DNA from 2 places in the Microlunatus capsulatus genome. Region 2 is predicted to be linked to the other one. Evidence: riboswitches for the same ligand, from Rfam matches in the RefSeq annotation. Region 2 holds a riboswitch; the other holds the start of a gene.
The links. A riboswitch is a leader RNA that binds a small molecule or an ion and turns the genes downstream of it on or off. The one in region 2 is predicted to bind thiamine pyrophosphate.
Positions count from the first base shown of each region.

Region 1: it holds a riboswitch for thiamine pyrophosphate, as region 2 does, so the genes downstream of both, JOF54_RS19645 (ECF transporter S component) here and tenA (thiaminase II) in region 2, are expected to answer to the same signal.

Region 1 is NZ_JAGIOB010000001.1:4,234,683-4,243,422, reverse strand. It holds gene JOF54_RS19670 (PKD domain-containing protein) at 1-1,517, shown strand, start outside; gene JOF54_RS19665 (MOSC domain-containing protein) at 1,539-2,390, opposite strand; gene JOF54_RS19660 (manganese catalase) at 2,539-3,417, shown strand; gene JOF54_RS19655 (energy-coupling factor transporter transmembrane component T family protein) at 3,484-4,266, opposite strand; gene JOF54_RS19650 (ABC transporter ATP-binding protein) at 4,263-5,777, opposite strand; gene JOF54_RS19645 (ECF transporter S component) at 5,789-6,418, opposite strand; TPP riboswitch at 6,448-6,550, opposite strand; gene JOF54_RS19640 (cytochrome P450) at 6,673-7,908, shown strand; gene JOF54_RS19635 (CDGSH iron-sulfur domain-containing protein) at 7,939-8,199, opposite strand; gene JOF54_RS19630 (iron-containing redox enzyme family protein) at 8,313-8,740, shown strand, end outside.
Region 2 is NZ_JAGIOB010000001.1:1,682,698-1,691,437, forward strand. It holds gene JOF54_RS07790 (alpha-hydroxy acid oxidase) at 1-865, shown strand, start outside; gene JOF54_RS21845 (cytochrome P450) at 879-2,123, shown strand; gene JOF54_RS07800 (VOC family protein) at 2,120-2,548, shown strand; gene JOF54_RS07805 (beta-N-acetylhexosaminidase) at 2,558-4,126, shown strand; TPP riboswitch at 4,142-4,230, shown strand; gene tenA (thiaminase II) at 4,236-4,973, shown strand; gene thiM (hydroxyethylthiazole kinase) at 4,970-5,785, shown strand; gene thiE (thiamine phosphate synthase) at 5,782-6,405, shown strand; gene thiD (bifunctional hydroxymethylpyrimidine kinase/phosphomethylpyrimidine kinase) at 6,402-7,208, shown strand; gene JOF54_RS21850 (4Fe-4S binding protein) at 7,404-7,727, opposite strand; gene JOF54_RS07835 (NADH-quinone oxidoreductase subunit C) at 7,724-8,308, opposite strand; gene JOF54_RS07840 (NADH-quinone oxidoreductase subunit B) at 8,305-8,706, opposite strand.

The DNA of each region.
Region 1 (8,740 bases), 2.6 Mb from region 2:
ACGTGCCGGCCGGCGCCCCCCTGGTCCGGTTCGTCATGATCTCGCCCGGGCTGACCTACCCCGACGGCACCTGGAGCTACGCGGCCGGCTCGGCCCGGTACCAGTGGACGGCCCAGGCCATCGACGGCGCCCGCGCCGCGGGGGTGCCGTGGGTGGTCGTCGGGATGCACAAGCCCTGCCTGACGGTGGGCAAGTACGGCTGCGACTCCGGCGCCGACGTCTTCAACCTGCTGCTGTCCAAGAAGGTCGACCTGGTGCTCAGCGGGCACGAGCACACCTACCAGCGCAGCCACCAGCTGGCGCTGGGCGCCGGCTGCCCGGCCTTCGTCCCCGGCCGCTACGACGCCGGCTGCGTGGCCGACACGGACGGCGACTTCCGTGCGGGCGCGGGCAGCGTCGCCATGGTCGTCGGGACCGGCGGCCAGCTGCTGTACGACGTCACGACCACCGACCCGGAGCTGCCCTACATGGCGGCGACCAGCGGCCGCAACGTCAACCCCACCTACGGGTTCCTCGACGTCCAGGCGACCGCCGACGTGCTGCAGGCCTCCTTCGTCCGCGGGGCCGGCGGCACCCTGGCCGACTCCTTCACCCTGACCAAGGGCACCACCCCCGCCGACCAGCCGCCGGTGGCCTCGTTCACCAGCACCTGCACCGACCTGGTCTGCGGCGTCGACGCCGGCGCCTCGCGCGACCCCGACGGCACCATCGCCTCCTACGCCTGGACCTTCGGCGACGGCAGCACCGCGACCGGGGTGACGGCGTCGCACACCTACCGCACGCCCGGCAGCTACCCCGTCACCCTGACGGTGACCGACGACGACGGCGGGACGGCGCAGAGCACCCGCAACGTCGCGCCGACGGCGCCGGTCGCGGGCGCGCTGGTCGACGACCAGTTCGCGCGCACCGTCAACTCCGGGTGGGGCTCCGCGCCCACCGGCGGGGCCTGGACGGTGTCCGGGACCGCCGCGAACTACGCGGTCGGGGGCGGGGTGGCCACCGTGAAGGTGGGCGCCGGCAGCGGGCCGGTCGCCGCGCTCAACCAGGTCACGACGACCGGCAGCGACACCCGGCTGGCCTTCGGGCTCGACAAGGTGCCCGCCGGCAGCGGCCTCTACCTGGCCACGCACGCCCGCCGGGTCACCGGCGGCGGCGCCTACCTGGCCAAGACCCGGGTGACCAGCGCCGGCGCGGTGACCCTGGAGCTGGCCCGCACCACGGCCACCGGCTCGGAGGTCAACCTGCAGGCGGCGGTCGCGGTCAGCGGGCTCACCTACACCCCCGGCGACCTGCTGAACGTGCGCACCGAGGCCTCCGGCACCGCTCCCACCACCCTGCGGGCGAAGGTCTGGAAGGCCGGGACGCCGGAGCCGACGACCTGGCAGCGCTCGGTGGCCGACAGCACCGCCGGGCTGCAGGCGGCGGGCTCGGTCGCCGTCAGCCCCTACCTCTCCAGCGGCGCCACGAACGCCCCGGTCACCGTCCGGCTCGACTCGCTGGTGGTCACCGCCCCCTGAGCGGGCGGCCGGGTCCGCGGCTCAGCGCAGCGGACCCGGCTCCTCGACGGCCTCCAGGACCTCGACGGCGTCGCCCACCCGGAGCCGGCCGCCGGCCTGCTCGGGGACGAGGTTGACCCCGAACCAGGTCTTGCCGTCCAGCCGGCGGTGCCGGGCCAGGCTCGTCAGCGGCTCCTTGGTCCGCTCCGCGGTGGCCGGGTCGACGAGGGTGAACGCGCAGCGCTCGCAGCCCTTGACGACCCGCAGCACCACCTCGCCGACCCGGACCCGCCGCCACCGGTCCTCCGCCCACGCCTCCGCACCGGCGACCACCAGGTTGGGGCGGAACCGGCCCATACCCAGCGGACCCTCCTCGGGCCGCGGCCCGGCGGCGACCCAGGCGTCGAGCGCGGCCAGCGAGGACTCGCTGGTGAGCATCAGGGGGAAGCCGTCGGCCAGGGAGACCACGTCGTCGGGGCCGGCGAAGGCGGGGTCGGCGGGGCGGCCGCGGGGGTCGGCCAGGTGCAGCAGCGCGGCCGGCCGGCCCAGCACGTCGGCCAGCCAGGCCTCGGCGCCCGGCGCCGGGGTGGCGGGGAAGCGGCTGCCCCAGAGGTCGACCTCCACCCGGTCGGGGCCGGGCGGCACGGGCACCCGCAGCTCGGGCCGGCCCGCCGCCCGCAGCACGAGGGCGTCGGGGGCGACCTCGGCCTCCACCAGCACCATCCCCGGCACCTGGCGGCCGGTGAGCATCGCGCCGGCCTCGTCGACGACCATCCAGCGCCGGTCGCCCGCCAGCCCCCAGGGCTCCACCACCGCCTCGGCCAGGGGCTCGGCGCGGCCCGACTTCAGCGGGTAGCGGGCCAGCGAGGTGAGCGTGACGGTCTCGGTGGGCACGAGCGGCTCCTCAGGTCGCGGCGCCGCGGAGGGCGGCGGCCCGATGCTAGCGGCCGCGCCCGCCGGCCCCGGCCACCCGTTTCGCCCCGGCCCACCCGGGTAGCCGGGTAGGGGAACCGATCGAGACACCCCATCCCCGAGGAGCAGGATGTTCTTCCACAAGCAGGAGCTGCAGTTCAAGGCCGTCCCCGACAAGCCGGACGCCATCTACGCCCGCAAGCTGCAGGAGGTGCTGGGCGGGCAGTACGGCGAGATCACCATCGCGATGCAGTACGGGTTCCAGGCCTGGAACGTGCACATCCCGGGCAAGTGGCGCGACCTCCTCTTCGGCATCGGCTCCGAGGAGTTCGGCCACGTCGAGATGCTGGCGATCATGATCGCCCGGCTGCTCGAGAAGGACCCGAACGCCGACCTGCAGGCCACCGTCGACTCCGACCCGGTGATGGCCGCGGTGATCGGCGGCGGCGACGTGCAGCACGCCATCGTCGCCGGGGCCGGCGCCCGGGCCGTCGACAGCAACGGGAACCCCTGGCAGGGCAGCTACATCACCGCCAGCGGCAACCTGCTCGCCGACTTCTACGCCAACGCCAACGGCGAGATGCAGGGCCGGCTGCAGGCCGCCCGGCTGTACCACATGACCGACGACAAGGGGGTCCGGGACCTGCTGAGCTTCCTCATCGCCCGCGACACCATGCACCAGAACCAGTGGCTGGCCGCGATCGCCGAGCTGCAGGCCGAGGGCCTGGAGGAGCTGCCGGTGCCGAGCAACTTCCCGCAGAAGCTCGAGAACACCGAGGTGCACTACCAGTACCTCAACTTCTCCGACGGGAAGGCCGCCGCCGAGGGCCGCTGGGCCTCGGGCCCGACGCCGGACGGCAACGGCGAGTTCACCTACCACGACGGCCCGACGACGTCGGCCCCGATGCCCCCGCCCACCCAGCCCGACCCGCGGCTGTTCGGCACCGACCCGAAGCCGAACCTGGCCGAGAAGGTCACGTCCACGGTGAAGGACGCGCTCGGCAAGTAGCGCGCGAGCGACCCCGACGGCCCGGCACCGCCCCCGCGGTGCCGGGCCCTCGCGCGTCCGGGGACCTCAGGTGAGGACCGGGTTCCAGGTGCCGGCCAGCACGGCCACCACCACGCAGAGCGCGCCGAGCGCGGCCCCGGCGGCGATCGTGACGACCTCCGCGCGGCCGAAGGGGGAGGGTCGCGCCCAGGTGCGGGCGGTCGGGCCGTCGAAGCCGCGCGCCTCCATCGCCGTCGCCAGCCGGCTGCCCCGTCGGACCGCGAGCACGAGCAGCGCCAGCACCTGCCCGGCGAACCGGCGCAGCCGGCCCGAGTCGGCGACGCCGCGGGCGCGCCGGGCCAGCTCGAGGGAGCGCCAGTCCTGCAGGAACAGCCCCACCAGCCGCAGCCCCGCCAGCGCCCCGAGGACGAACCGGCCGGGCAGCCGCCAGCGCTGGGCGAGGCCGTCGGCGAGGTCGGTCGGGTCGATGGTGGCCAGCAGCACGACCGCCGGCAGCGCGATGGCCACCAGCCGGGCCGTCGTGGCCAGGCCGATGGCGACCGAGCCCTCGGTGACGTGCACCAGACCCAGCCGCAGGTAGGTCTCCCCCGACGGCCGGCCGTAGAGCACCATCGTCACCCCGGCCAGCGGGGCGGCCACCAGCAGCGGGAGCAGCCGCCGGCCCAGCCCGCGCGCCCGCAGCCCGACGGCGAGGAAGACGACGAGCTCGCCGACGACGGCGACGACGGCCGAGAGCCAGTCCAGCGTGCTGAGCAGGCAGAGCGTCAGCGGGACCAGCGCGGCGATCTTGGCCACCGGGTTGACGGTGAGCACCCGACGCCCCGGGCCCGCGAGCACCGCGGTGCTCACCGCGCCGCCGCCGGGGCACGGACGCCGTCGCCGGGGCCGAGCACCAGCTCGGTGCCGCCCAGGGCGTCGACGAAGGCCCGGTCGTGGGTCACCGAGAGGACGGTGCGGCCCTCGGCGAGCAGGGCCCCGAGGAGGTCCACCAGCCCGGCCCAGGTCAGCGCGTCCTGGCCGAACGTCGGCTCGTCGAGCACCAGCAGGTCGGGCGAGGTGACCAGCACCGTGGCCACCGACAGCCGCCGCTTCTCCCCGCCGGAGAGGGTGAAGGGGTTGGCCCGGGCCAGGCCCTCCAGCCGCAGCCGGGCCAGCAGCTCGGCGACCCGCGCGCGGCCGGCCGCGTCGAGCCGCCGGGTGGCGCGCAGGCCCACCTCCAGCTCGGCCTGGACGGAGGCGGTGAGGAACTGGTGCTCCGGCTCCTGGAAGACGACGCCCACCCGGGACACCAGCTCGCGCGAGCGCCAGCCGTGCGGCCGGTCCCCCAGCCCGCGGGCCAGCGCGGGGTGGGCCCGGACGCGGCCGGCGAGCGGGTCGAGCAGCCCGGCCAGGGTGAGGGCGAGGGTGGACTTGCCCGCGCCGTTGCGGCCGGTCAGGGCGACCGACGCGCCGGCCGCCAGCTCCAGGTCGACGCCGGAGCGGACCAGCCGGCCGGCCCGGCCGACGGCGAGGGCCTCGGCGCCCAGCAGCGGCGGCCCGGGCGCAGGCCGCGGACGGGCGGGCACCCGCGGCGGGTGGTCCGGGACCCAGATGCCGGCCGCGGCCAGCGCGGGCCCGGTCCGGGCCAGCACCTCGGCCGGGGGGCCGTCGGCCAGCAGGCCGTCGGGCCCCAGGACGACGACGCGGTCCACCACCGGCAGCCAGGTCGCCACGCGGTGCTCGACGACGAGGAAGGTGGCCCCGGTGGCGTCCAGCACGCGGGCGACGGCGTCGCGGACCTCGGTGACGCCCTCGGGGTCGAGGTTGGCGGTCGGCTCGTCGAGGAGCAGCACCCCCGGCTGCATGGCCAGCACGCCGGCCAGGGCGAGCCGCTGCTGCTGGCCGCCGGAGAGGCGCTCGGTCGGGTGGTCGAGGGGCACGTCGAGCCCGACGGCGTCGAGCGCGGCGGACACCCGGGGCCAGATGGCTTCGCGGGGGACGCCGAGGTTCTCGCAGCCGAAGGCCACGTCGTCGCCGACCCGGGCGAGGATCACCTGCGACTCCGGGTCCTGCAGGACCAGGCCGGCCCGGCCCCGGGCGTCGCGGGGGCGTGCCCCGTCCAGGCGCAGCGCGCCCTCCTCCTCCCCGCCCTCGTCGTCGCCGAGCACGCCCGCGAGGGCGTGCAGCAGCGTCGACTTGCCGGCCCCGGAGGCGCCGAGCAGCAGCACCCGCTCCCCCGGCTCGACGACCAGGTCGAGCCCGCGCAGCGCCCAAGCCCGCCGGCCGGCATGCCGCCAGCCCCAGCCCTGCGCCCGCACCCGGGCCGGCCGGGTCGTCGCCGGGCCGGCCGCCGCGGGGGCGACCGGCTGGCGGGAGGGCACCGCGGGCACGCTCAGACCAGCTCGGCGGTGTCCCGGCCGGCGGCGAAGCGGTGCAGCACGCCGGTCCGGGCCAGGGCGCGGACGACCAGCCACGACAGCGTCCCGGCGACGACGGCCCCGCCCAGCACGGCGCTGACCAGGTAGACGGTGGCGAACAGGGCGGTGCTGCCCGGGTAGTAGGCCAGCAGCTCGAAGACCGCCAGGCCGACGCCGGCGCCCGCGCCCGCGAGCCAGGCGACGGGCAGCCGCCAGACCCGGTAGAGGAACAGCGCGAAGACGATCTCGGCGCCGAGGCCCTGGACCAGGCCCGAGACCAGGGTCAGCAGGCCCCACTGGCTGCCCAGCAGGGCCGAGACGACGGCGGCCAGCAGCTCGACGTAGATCGCAGCGCCGGGCTTGCGGATGAGCAGCCCGCCGACGACGGCGCCCAGCAGGAAGGGCGCCTCGACGAAGGACTGCGCGCCCGGCAGCAGCGCCTTGAACGGCGTCTCGAGGACGTTGTAGGCGGCGCCCCAGACGAGGAAGACGACGCCCAGGGCGACGCCGACGACGCTGGCGACGACGATGTCGACGACCCGCCAGCGGCGGCCGGGAGCGGTGGTGGTCCGCTCGTCGAGGGACGGGGTGGTGGTGTGCGGCATGGTGTGCACCTCTCGGTCAGAGGGACACGGGGACGTGACAAGAGGCCTCCCTGCGCTGGCATGACCCAGATCAGGTTCGACGGTCGAAGGTTGGAGAACCTTCCTCTCAGCCCGGCTCACCGGACTCCCGTGTTCGGCGACCAACCTACGTCATGCCGGCCGGGGCGCCGTCCACGGCTCACGCGACGTGGTCACCCGGCCGGCAGGGTCCGGCGGGCGAGGTTCAGCGGGCGGGGACCGGGTACGGCGGGGACGTGGACGACCAGCGGCCCCGGCGGCGACGACGCGACCAGACCCTGCGCCTGCTGCGGCAGGGCTACCCCTGGGCGCCGGAGCTGCGCGACGGGGAGACGGCGGTGCCGACCCGGCTGCTGGGCCGGCCCGCCGTCGTCCTCGGCGGGGTCGCCGGGGTCCGCCGCTTCTACGACGACCGGCTGCGGCGCCGCGGGGCGTTCCCGCCGCCGGTGAAGCTGGTGCTGTTCGGCCCCGGGGCCGTGCACGGCCTCGACGACGCCGCCCACCACCACCGCAAGGCCCTGCTGCTCGACGTGCTGGGCGCGGAGGCCGTCGACCGGCTCGGCGCGGCGGCCGACGCGCGGTGGGCCGAGCGGGTCGCCGGCTGGGCGGGCCGCGACGAGGTCACCGTCTTCGACGAGGCCGTCGACCTCATCGCGTCCGCCGTCCTGCCCTGGGCGGGGATCGACGTCGGCCCCGACGAGCAGCGCCGGCGCGGACGGCAGCTGGCCGCCGTCGTCGGCGGGTTCGCCACCGCCCCGCCCCCGTGGGCGGTGGCCGCCCTCGCCCGGGTGCGGCTCGATCGCTGGGCGACCGGCCTGGTCCGGCGCACCCGTGCCGGGGAGCTCACGCCCCCGCCGGGCAGCGCCCTCGCCGTGCTGGCCGGCGGGCGCGACGGGGCCGGCCGGCTGCTGCCCGCCCGGGTCGCCGCCGTCGAGCTGCTCAACGTGGTCCGGCCCAGCGTCGCCGTCGCCTGGTTCGTCGCCTTCGCCGCCCTCGCCCTGGTGGAGCAGCCGGGCTGGCGGGCCCGGATCGCCGACGGCGACGCGGCGGCCGCCCGGGCCTTCGCGCACGAGGTTCGCCGCTGCTACCCGTTCGTCCCGGTGCTGGCGGCCCGGGCCCGCCGGGCGCAGGACGTGCTGGGCCAGCCGGTCCGCCGGGGCGGGCTCGTCGTCCTCGACGTGCACGGCACCACCCACGACCCCGGGGCCTGGCCCGACCCGGACCGGTTCGACCCCGCGCGCTTCCTCGGCCCCGTCGAGGAGGAGGCCCTCGTGCCGCAGGGCGGCGGGGACGTCCGGACGGGCCACCGCTGCCCGGGCGAGGGGGTGACGCTCACCCTGCTGGAGGTCGCCGTCCGCCGGCTGGCCGCCGCCCCGTGGACGCCGGTCCCCGGCCAGGACCTCGGCTGGAGCACCGCGCGGATGCCCACCCGGCCCCGCAGCGGCGTGCGGCTGCGCCCGGGCAGGGCCTGAGCCCCCTGCGCGCGAGCGCCGGGCGGGTGGTCAGTCCTCGTCGGCCGCGACCGCCCGGCGGCGCGCGTTGTCGCGGCCCGGCTTCCAGACCAGCTTGTGGGTGCCGTCGCAGAGGGGCATCATCCCGCTGGACCCGCACCGGCAGAGCGCGATGGTGCGACGGCGGCGCGGCAGCGGCTCCCCGTCGGCGCCGACCACCTCGACGTCACCCCGCAGCAGCATGGGGCCGTCGGGGTAGATCGTGATCTGCGCATCCCGGGCGGGGCCGGGGTCGGAAGGAGTAGGAGCCACGGTGGTTGAGTACCCAGCCCGATTGGCCCAAAACTGCGCGCGGGCCGCCGGCGACGACCGACGCGGTCGTCCGCCCGGTTTCTCCCGCCGCCCCCAGGGGTAGGAGACCTCACATGCGACGAAGCCCGTACCCGACCGCGCTCGCGTTCGACCGCGGCGCCGGACGGACCCCGCTGCTGGCGCGCGGCGCGCTCAGCGCCCAGCTGCTCTGGGTGCTCACCGAGGAGCCGCAGGCCGTCCCGCAGCTGCGGCAGCAGGCCGAGCAGATCGTCGCCACCAGTGCCGACGTGCTGGTCGACGACGACGTCCAGCTGTCCCTGATGGTCCTGCACGAGCTGCACCACCGGAGCTGGCCCGGTGTCGACCCCCGCTGGGAGTGGCACCCCGACCTCGTCGGGCTGGCCGCCGTGCTCGAGGACGCCACGGAGGCCGGCCTGCGGGCCCTGGTCGCCGGGCAGCGGCAGGCGACACCGGCCCCGGCCGACGTGCCCGCGGCGCTGTCCGCGATCGTGCAGGGCGACGACGGCCCGTCGATGTCGCG
Region 2 (8,740 bases):
CGACACGTCGACGACGGTGCTGGGCACCCCGGTCGCCACGCCCGTGCTGGTCGCCCCGATGGCCCAGCAGCTGGGTGCGCACCCCGAGGGCGAGGCGGTGATGGCCCGGGCCGCGGCCGCGTCCGGCAGCCTGCTGGGGGTCTCGACCAACGTCGCCGTGCCGTTCTCCACCGTCGCCGCCGCCGGCGCGCCCTGGTGGTTCCAGGTCTACGTCATGCGCGACCACGGGCTCACCGAGCTGCTGGTCCGCCGCGCCGTCGACCACGGCGCCCGCGCCCTGCTGCTGACCGTCGACATGGTCGCGCTGCTGCCCGCGTCGGTGAACCCGCGGCAGTGGCCGGAGGGGCCGGCGAAGTCCCGGCTCACCAACCTGACCGCCGCCGAGCTGGCCGCGGCCGGACCGGGGGCGGTCGACATGGACGCCGGCATCAGCCTGGCCACCATCGGCTGGCTGCGCGAGATCAGCGGGCTGCCCGTCCTGGTCAAGGGCGTGCTGCGCGGCGACGACGCGGCCGCCTGCGTGGACGCCGGGGCGGCCGGCGTCATCGTGTCCACCCACGGCGGCCGCCGGCTCGGCCCGTCGGTGAGCGCGGCGCGCGCGCTGCCGGAGGTCGTCGAGGCCGTCGGGGACGCGGGCGAGGTCTACGCCGACAGCGGGATCCGCTCGGCCGAGCACGTGGCCGCCGCGCTGGCGCTGGGCGCCCGGGCCGTCTTCGTCGGCCGGCCCGCCCTGTGGGCCCTGGCGGCGGACGGCGAGACCGGGGTGCGCGCGGTGCTGGACGGGATGACCGGCGAGCTGCGGCAGGTGATGACGCAGCTGGGCGCGGCGTCGCTCGACCGGATCACCCGCGATCTGGTCGCCTGAGAGGCTGGGCCCCGTGAGCTCCCCCGCGCCGCACCTCGGCTGTCCCGTCCGCAAGCTCGACCCCGACGACTCCGCCGGCCGGCCGCCGCTGGAGCACGTCCGGGGCGCCGGGCCCGAGCGCTACGTCGTCCGCTCCTTCGACGTCGCCCGCCAGGTGCTGCGCGAGCCCGAGGGCACCACCCAGGCCGGCTTCGGCGCCGAGGGCGTGCTGGCCGGCACCCAGACCCCGCGGCCGGGCCGGCCCACCCGCACCCGGCGGGCCATGCGGCCGCCGATCCTCTTCCTCGAGGGGGCGCAGCACCGCGACCAGCGCCGGGCGGCCGCCCGCTTCTTCGCTCCCAAGGTGACCGAGGACTACCGGCCGATGATGGAGTCGCTCGCGGCCCAGCTGGTGGGCGGGCTGCGCACCGACCGGGCCGTCGACCTCAGCCAGCTCTCCATGGGGATGGCCGTGGAGGTGGTGGCCCGCGTCGTCGGGCTGACGGCGTCGTCGCGGCGCGGGATGAGCCGTCGGCTCAGCAGCCTCTTCGACGGCGACCCGCTCAGCTCCGGCTCCGGCGTCCTCGGCCGGCTGCGCGCCGCCCGGACCGGCACCGCGACCGCCCGCTTCTACTGGCAGGACGTGAAGCCCGCGATCCGGGCCCGGCGGCGGGCGCCGCAGGAGGACGTCATCAGCCAGCTGCTCGCCGACGGCTTCCGCGACCTCGACGTGCTCACCGAGTGCCTGACCTACGGCGCGGCCGGCATGGTCACCACCCGGGAGTTCATCTGCGTCGCCGCCTGGCACCTGTTCGACGACCCGGACCTGCTGGCCCGCTACCGCGCCGGCGACCGCGACGCGCGGCAGGCGCTGCTGCAGGAGACGCTGCGGCTGGAGCCCGTCGTCGGCCACCTCTACCGCCGGCTGCGCGCCCCGCTCGCGGTCGACGTCGACGGCGCGGAGCAGACGCTGCCCGCCGGCGCCCTCGTCGACCTCGACCTGCGGGCGGCGAACGCCGACGAGGCCACCGCCGGGGGGGAGCCGCTGAGCCTGTGCCCCGGCCGCCCGCTCCCCCGGGCCGTGCCGCCGGCGCTGATGAGCTTCGGCGACGGGCACCACCGCTGCCCCGGCGCCCCGATCGCGATCATGGAGAGCGAGATCTTCCTCAGCGCGCTGTTCGCGCAGGACGTCGTCGCCGAGGGGCCGCCGCGGGTGGCGTGGAACCCGGTCTCCCAGGGCTACGACCTCGACCGGCTGATGGTGCGGCGGGCCGCATGACCTCGGGCATCAGCCACACCAGCGTCGACAGCCGGGACGCCTGCGCCCAGTCCCGCTGGTGGGCCGACGTGCTGGGCTTCGCCGACGACCCGGCCGACCCGAACGAGCCGGGGCACGAGGAGTGCATGATCTTCTCCCCCGACGGCCGGACCCGGCTGCTGTTCATCGAGGTGCCGGAGGGCAAGGCGGTCAAGAACCGGCTGCACCTGGACCTGCGGCCGACCGACGGCACCCGCGAGCAGGAGGTCGAGCGGCTGACGGCGCTCGGGGCGACCCTGGTGGGCGACCACCGGCGCCCGGACGGCGGCGGCTGGGTCACCCTGGCCGACCCCGAGGGCAACGAGTTCTGCGTGCTCCGGGGGGTCACCGAGGTGGCCGACCCCTACGCGCACCTGGTGACGGACGGGAAGCCCTTTCCCGCCTAGGCTGACGGCGTGCTGCTACCCCGACCGCGCTCGGTCCACCGCCGTCCCGACACCTCCTTCACGCTGACGCCCGAGCTGGCCGTGGACGGCCCGCCCGCCTGGGCGGCGATCGTGCGACGGCTGCTCTCCCCGGGCACCGGGCTGGAGCTGCCGCGGGCCGAGGGCGGGGCCCTGCGGCTCGTCGCCGACGAGGAGCTGCCGGTCGAGGCCTACCGGCTCGCCGTGGACGCCGACGGCATCACCATCACCGCGGGCGACGACGCCGGGGTCAACTGGGCGGTCCAGACGCTGCGGCAGCTGCTGCCGCCGGCCGTCCTGCGCCCCGCGCCGAGCGGGGCCGCCCTGGTCGTCGAGGGCGTGGAGGTCGACGACGCCCCCGCCTACGCCTGGCGCGGCGTCCACCTCGACGTCGGCCGGCACTTCATGCCGCTGGCCGACCTCTTCCGGATGGTCGACCTCATCGCCCTGCACAAGTACAACGTCCTCCACCTGCACCTCACCGAGGACCAGGGCTGGCGCTTCGAGTCCAAGCGCTACCCGAAGCTGCAGGAGGTGGCCAGCTGGCGCCGCGAGACGCGCCGGCCCGCCGACGCCGAGGGCGACGGCACCCCGCACGGGGGCTACTACACCCAGGACCAGCTGCGGGCCGTGGTGGCCTACGCCGACCAGCGCGGCATCACCGTCGTCCCCGAGCTGGAGTTCCCCGGCCACGTGAGCGGCGTGCTGGCGGCCTACCCCGAGCTGGGCAACCACCCCGAGACCGGCTACGCGACGGCGACGACGTTCGGCGTCTTCGACGAGGTGCTCAACCTCGACGACCGGACGATGGCCGTGGTCTACGACCTGTTCGAGGAGCTGCTCGACGTCTTCCCCAGCCGCTACGTGCACGTCGGCGGCGACGAGTGCCCGCGCACCGAGTGGCTGGCCAGCGACGCCGCGGGCAAGCTCGCCGCCGAGCGGGGGCTGCTCGGGCCCGACCAGCTGCAGCGCTGGTTCACCGCCGAGCTGGGCGCCTGGCTCGCCGAGCGCGGGCGGATCCTCGTCGGCTGGGACGAGATCGCCGACGACGGGCACGTCGCCGACTCCGTGGTGATGGCCTGGCGCGACTCCTCCTACGGCCGGGCCGCGACCGCCGCGGGCCTGCCGACGGTGATGGCGCCGATGACCCACCTCTACCTCGACTTCTACCCCAGCGCCTCCGACGACGAGCAGTACTCCATCGGCGGTCTGACCACCGTCGAGAAGGTGTACGGCTTCGACCCGCTGGACGGCATCCCGGCGGACTCGCACCCGCTGGTGCTGGGCACCCAGGTCCAGCTGTGGACCGAGTACATGCCGACCACCCGCCGCGTCGACTACATGCTCTTCCCGCGGGCCTGCGCGCACGCCGAGGTCGCGTGGTCGGACCCGGCGGACCGCTCCTGGGACGAGTTCGAGCCCCGGCTGGTCGCCCATCTGGAGCGGCTGGACGCCCTCGGCGTCGACTACCGGCCGCTCGCCGGGCCCCACCCCTGGCAGCAGGGCGGCACCGGCCGGATGCGCCGACCCGACGCGCACCGGGCGGAGGCGCTCGCCTAGGCTGGTGCGGCCAAGACGCGGGAGCTCGACGGGATCGGGCTGAGAGGGTGGCTGCCGGCCACCGACCGCTTGAACCTGAGCCGGGTAATGCCGGCGGAGGAAGTGGGCCGTGCTCGACGTCACCCCAGCTGCCACCCCGCGCGCCCGCGCGCCGCTACCCCCGGCGGCCGCGCCGGCGCGACCCCTCGGCTCGTGGTCGGAGCGGCTCTGGGCGGTGCTCGCTCCCGTCGACGCGGCCGTGCTCGCCCACCCGTTCCTGACCGGGGTCGCCGACGGCACCCTGGCGCCCGCGGTGTTCACCGGCTACCTCGTCCAGGACGCCCACTACCTCGCCGGCTACGCCCGCGCGCTGGCGCTGCTGGGCTCCCGCGCGGAGGCGCTGGCCGACACCGCCGTCCTGGCCCGGCACGCCGCCGGCACCGTCGAGGGCGAGCTGGTCCTGCACGCAGAGCTGCTGGCCGCCGTCGGCGTCGACGCGACCGCGCTGCCGGCGGGACCCTCCCCCACCACGCACGCCTACACCGCCCACCTGCTGGCCGCCGCCGCCCTCGGTGCGGTCGCCGACGGGGTGGCCGCCGTGCTGCCCTGCTTCTGGCTGTACGCCCGGGCCGGCGCCGCGCTGGCGGCCGCGGGGAGTCCCGAGCCGCGCTACCAGCGCTGGGTCGACAGCTACGCCGGCGAGGCCTTCGCGGCTGTCGTCGAGGAGGTGCTCGCCCTGGTCGACCGGCTGGGGACGGGCCTGACGGCGGCGCAGCGCGCGCACGCCGAGGCCGCGGCGCTGACCAGCGCCCGGTACGAGTGGATGTTCTTCGACGCCGCGCTGCGGCAGGAGAGGTGGCCGGTGTGAGCGGGACGGACGTGGACAGCGCGGAGGTGCTGCGGGTGCTGACGGCGGTGCGCGAGCGCGCGCCGCTGGTGCACTGCATGACCAACGTGGTGGTGGCCGGCTTCACCGCCAACGTGCTGCTGGCGGTCGGCGCGTCGCCGGCGATGGTGGAGAACGCCGAGGAGTCGGCCGAGTTCGCCGGGATCGCGGACGCGCTGCTGGTCAACCTCGGCACCCTGTCGGCCGAGCGCTCGCGGGCCATGCGGCTGGCCGCGGCCGCCGCGCAGGCCCACGACAAGCCCTGGGTGCTGGACCCGGTGGCCGTCGGGGCGATGACCTTCCGCACCGGCCTCGCCGCCGACCTGCTGGCCCACCGCCCCGCCGTCGTCCGCGGCAACGCCTCGGAGGTGCTGAGCCTGGCCGGTGCGGCCGGGGCCGGCCGGGGCGTGGACAGCACCGTCGGCGCGGAGGCCGCGGTGGGCACCGCCCGCGCGCTGGCCGCGCGGACCGGGGGCGTCGTCGCCGTCAGCGGGGCCGTCGACCAGGTCACCGACGGCGAGCAGCTGGTGGAGGTCCGCACCGGGCACCCGCTGATGACCCGGGTGACCGGCGTCGGCTGCGCGCTGGGCGCGCTGGTCGCCGCCTGCTGCGCCGTCGAGGACGACCGGCTGCTGGCCGCCGTCGCCGCGACCACGGTGCTGACCGTCGCCGCCGAGGAGGCCGCGGTCCTCAGCCGCGGGCCGGGCTCCTTCGCCGTCGCGCTGCTGGACGCGCTCGACGCGCTGGACGGCCCGACGCTGGACGCCCGGACCCGGGCCCGGGCGGCCCGGTGAGCCGGCCGGCGCTGGACCTCGACCTCTACCTGGTGACCGACAGCGCGCTCTGCGGGCCGCGGGGCGTGGTCGAGACCGTCCGCCGGGCGCTGCCGGGCGGGGTGACCGCGGTCCAGGTCCGCGAGCCGCGCGCCACGACCCGGGAGCTCTGCGCCCTCAGCCGCGAGCTGCTCGCGGTGCTGGCGGGGACCGGGGTGCCGCTGCTGGTGAACGACCGCCTCGACGTGGCGCTGGCCGTCGGCGCGCAGGGCGTCCACCTCGGGCAGTCCGACCTGCCGGCGGAGGACGCGCACCGGGTTGCGCCGGAGCTGCTGCTGGGGCTGTCGGTCTCGACGCCGGAGCAGGTCGCGGCGGCGCCGGACTGGCTGGACTACCTGGGTGTCGGGCCGGTGCGGGCGACGGCGACCAAGCCGGAGGCTGCGGCACCGCTGGGGCTGGCGGGGACGGCGGCGCTGGTGGCCGCGGCCCGGGTGCCCTGCGTGGCGATCGGCGGGATCGGCCCGGCGAACGCCGCGGAGGTGCGGTCGACGGGGGTGGCCGGGATCGCCGTCGTGTCCGCGGTCTGCGCCGCCGACGACCCGGCGGCGGCCGCCGCGGCGCTGCGGGGGCGTCGGGCGTGACGGTGCCTGTGCCGACCGTGCTGACGATCGCCGGCACCGACCCGAGCGGTGGTGCCGGCGTCGCCGCCGACCTCAAGACCTTCGCGGCCCTGGGCGCCTACGGGACCCTCGTCGTCACCGCCGTGACAGCCCAGAGCACCCGCGGGGTGGACGCGGTGCACCAGCTGGACGGCTCGTTCGTCGAGCAGCAGCTGGAGACGCTGCTGGCCGACGTCCGCGTCGACGCGGTGAAGATCGGCATGCTCGGCACCGCCGGGGTGACCCGGGCCGTCGCCGCCGTGCTGCGCCGGCACCGGCTGCGCCACGTCGTCCTCGACCCGGTGATGGTGGCCACCAGCGGCGACCGGCTGCTGGCCGCCGACGCCGTCGCCGCCCTGCGCGACGAGCTTCTGCCGCTGGCCGACCTCGTCACCCCCAACCTGCCCGAGGCCGCCGACCTGCTGGGCGTCGCCGAGGCCCGCGACGAGGAGGAGCAGCACGCCCAGGCCGTCCGGCTGGCCGGGGTGACCGCGCGGGTGCTGCTCAAGGGCGGCCACCTCGGCGGACCGGAGAGCGTCGACCTGCTCGCCGAGGGCGACGCCGTCGTCCGGCTGGCCGCCCCCCGGGTGGACACCACCAGCACCCACGGGACCGGCTGCACCCTCTCCTCCGCCGTCGCCGCCCTCCGGCCCGCCGCCCCCGACTGGGAGACCGCCGTCCGCGGGGCGAAGGGCTACCTCACCGCCGCCCTGCGCGCCGCCGACCGGCTCGACGTCGGGACCGGTCACGGCCCCGTCCACCACTTCCACGCCCTCTGGCCCTGAGCCCCGCGCCAACTCCGCCCGGCGGGCGCAGCGAGTGCTGAGAAACGGCAGGAATCAGGCGCCCAGGAGCGCGGTCTTCCAGCACTCGCCCCCCCGCCCCCACCAGCGGGAGTTGTCAGAACTGAGGTCGGCCAGGACCGCCGCCACGTCTGACAAGTCGGCACTGAGGTGACCCCGGGGGCGACGCAGGGGCGCTCAGGTCGGGGGCGGGCCGGTCAGGTCGTCGATGCCGTGCCGGAGGAGGACGGCGCTGGGGGCGGCGGCGGTGTGCTGGGGCTCCCAGGCGAGGGCGTCGAAGGGGCACTCGTCGACGCAGATGCCGCAGTACATGCAGAGGCTCCAGTCGATCTCGAAGCGGTCGAGGACGTTCTGGGTCCGCTCGCGGGCACCGGCGGGCAGGTCCGGGACCGGCTCGGTGTGCGAGTCGATGGTGATGCACCAGGCCGGGCACTCGCGCGCGCAGACCATGCAGGAGGTGCAGGCCGGCTCGATGAGCCGGATGGAGCCGTGCCCGGTCACCGGTCAGCCCCGCGTCGTGCGGTACCGGGGCGACGGCGGACCCGGCCCCCGACGGCGGACTCGGCCACCTCGTCGGGGCTGGCCGGCCCGGCGTCGGGGTCGCGGTCGCCCCAGACGGCCGGGTCAGGTACCCCGGGCGGCACCATCCGACGTCGACTGGGGGACGCGGCGCTCTCCCCCGGCTCCTTGGCGCCGGGCCAGGCCAGCGCCGTCCGGGCGCCGAGGACGGCGTCCTTGCGCAGCGGCGCGCCCTCGAAGTCGGGGCCGAGCAGCAGCCGGCGCGGGTCGCCGCCGTCGAAGGTCAGGCCGAACATCTCGGCGGCCTCGCGCTCGGGCCAGCCGGCGCCGGCAACGAGGTCGCGGAGGCTGTCGAGCCGGCCGCCCTCGCGCGGCACCTCGGTGCCCAGCCGGCGGGTCTCGGCGGGGCGGTCGGGGTGGCGCAGCACGACGACGACCCGCAGGACGTCGGCGCGGCCCACCTCGTCGACGGCGCCCAGCCACTCGAAGAACGTGAACCCCTCGGACAGCGCGGCGCCGACGGCCTCGCGCCAGCCCGCGGCGGGGACGGTGACGCTGCTCACGCCGGCACCCGCAGGTCGTCGAGGACGGCCTGCAGCGCGCCGGGCGGGGGCGGGCAGCCGGGCACGTACACGTCGACCGGGACCAGCGCGTCGACGCCCTTGGTCACCGCGTAGGAGTCCCAGTACGGCCCGCCGGAGGAGGCGCAGACGCCGAGCGCAACGACCACCGGCGGGGTCCCGGCCAGCGTGGCGCAGGCGTCGACGAGCGCGGCGACGGCGGGGGCGAGCCGGTCGGTGACGGTCCCGGAGACGACCACCGCCACGCGGGCGCCGACCGGCAGCGCGACGGGCAGCGCCGCGGCGGAGAGGGTCGCGGCCTCGACCTCCAGGCTGCAGCAGGCCAGGCCGATCTCCAGCACGTGCAGCGTCCCGTCGCCGTACCAGTCGAGCCACCGCATGGGGAACACGCTAACCCGGTCGGGTGTTGCACCA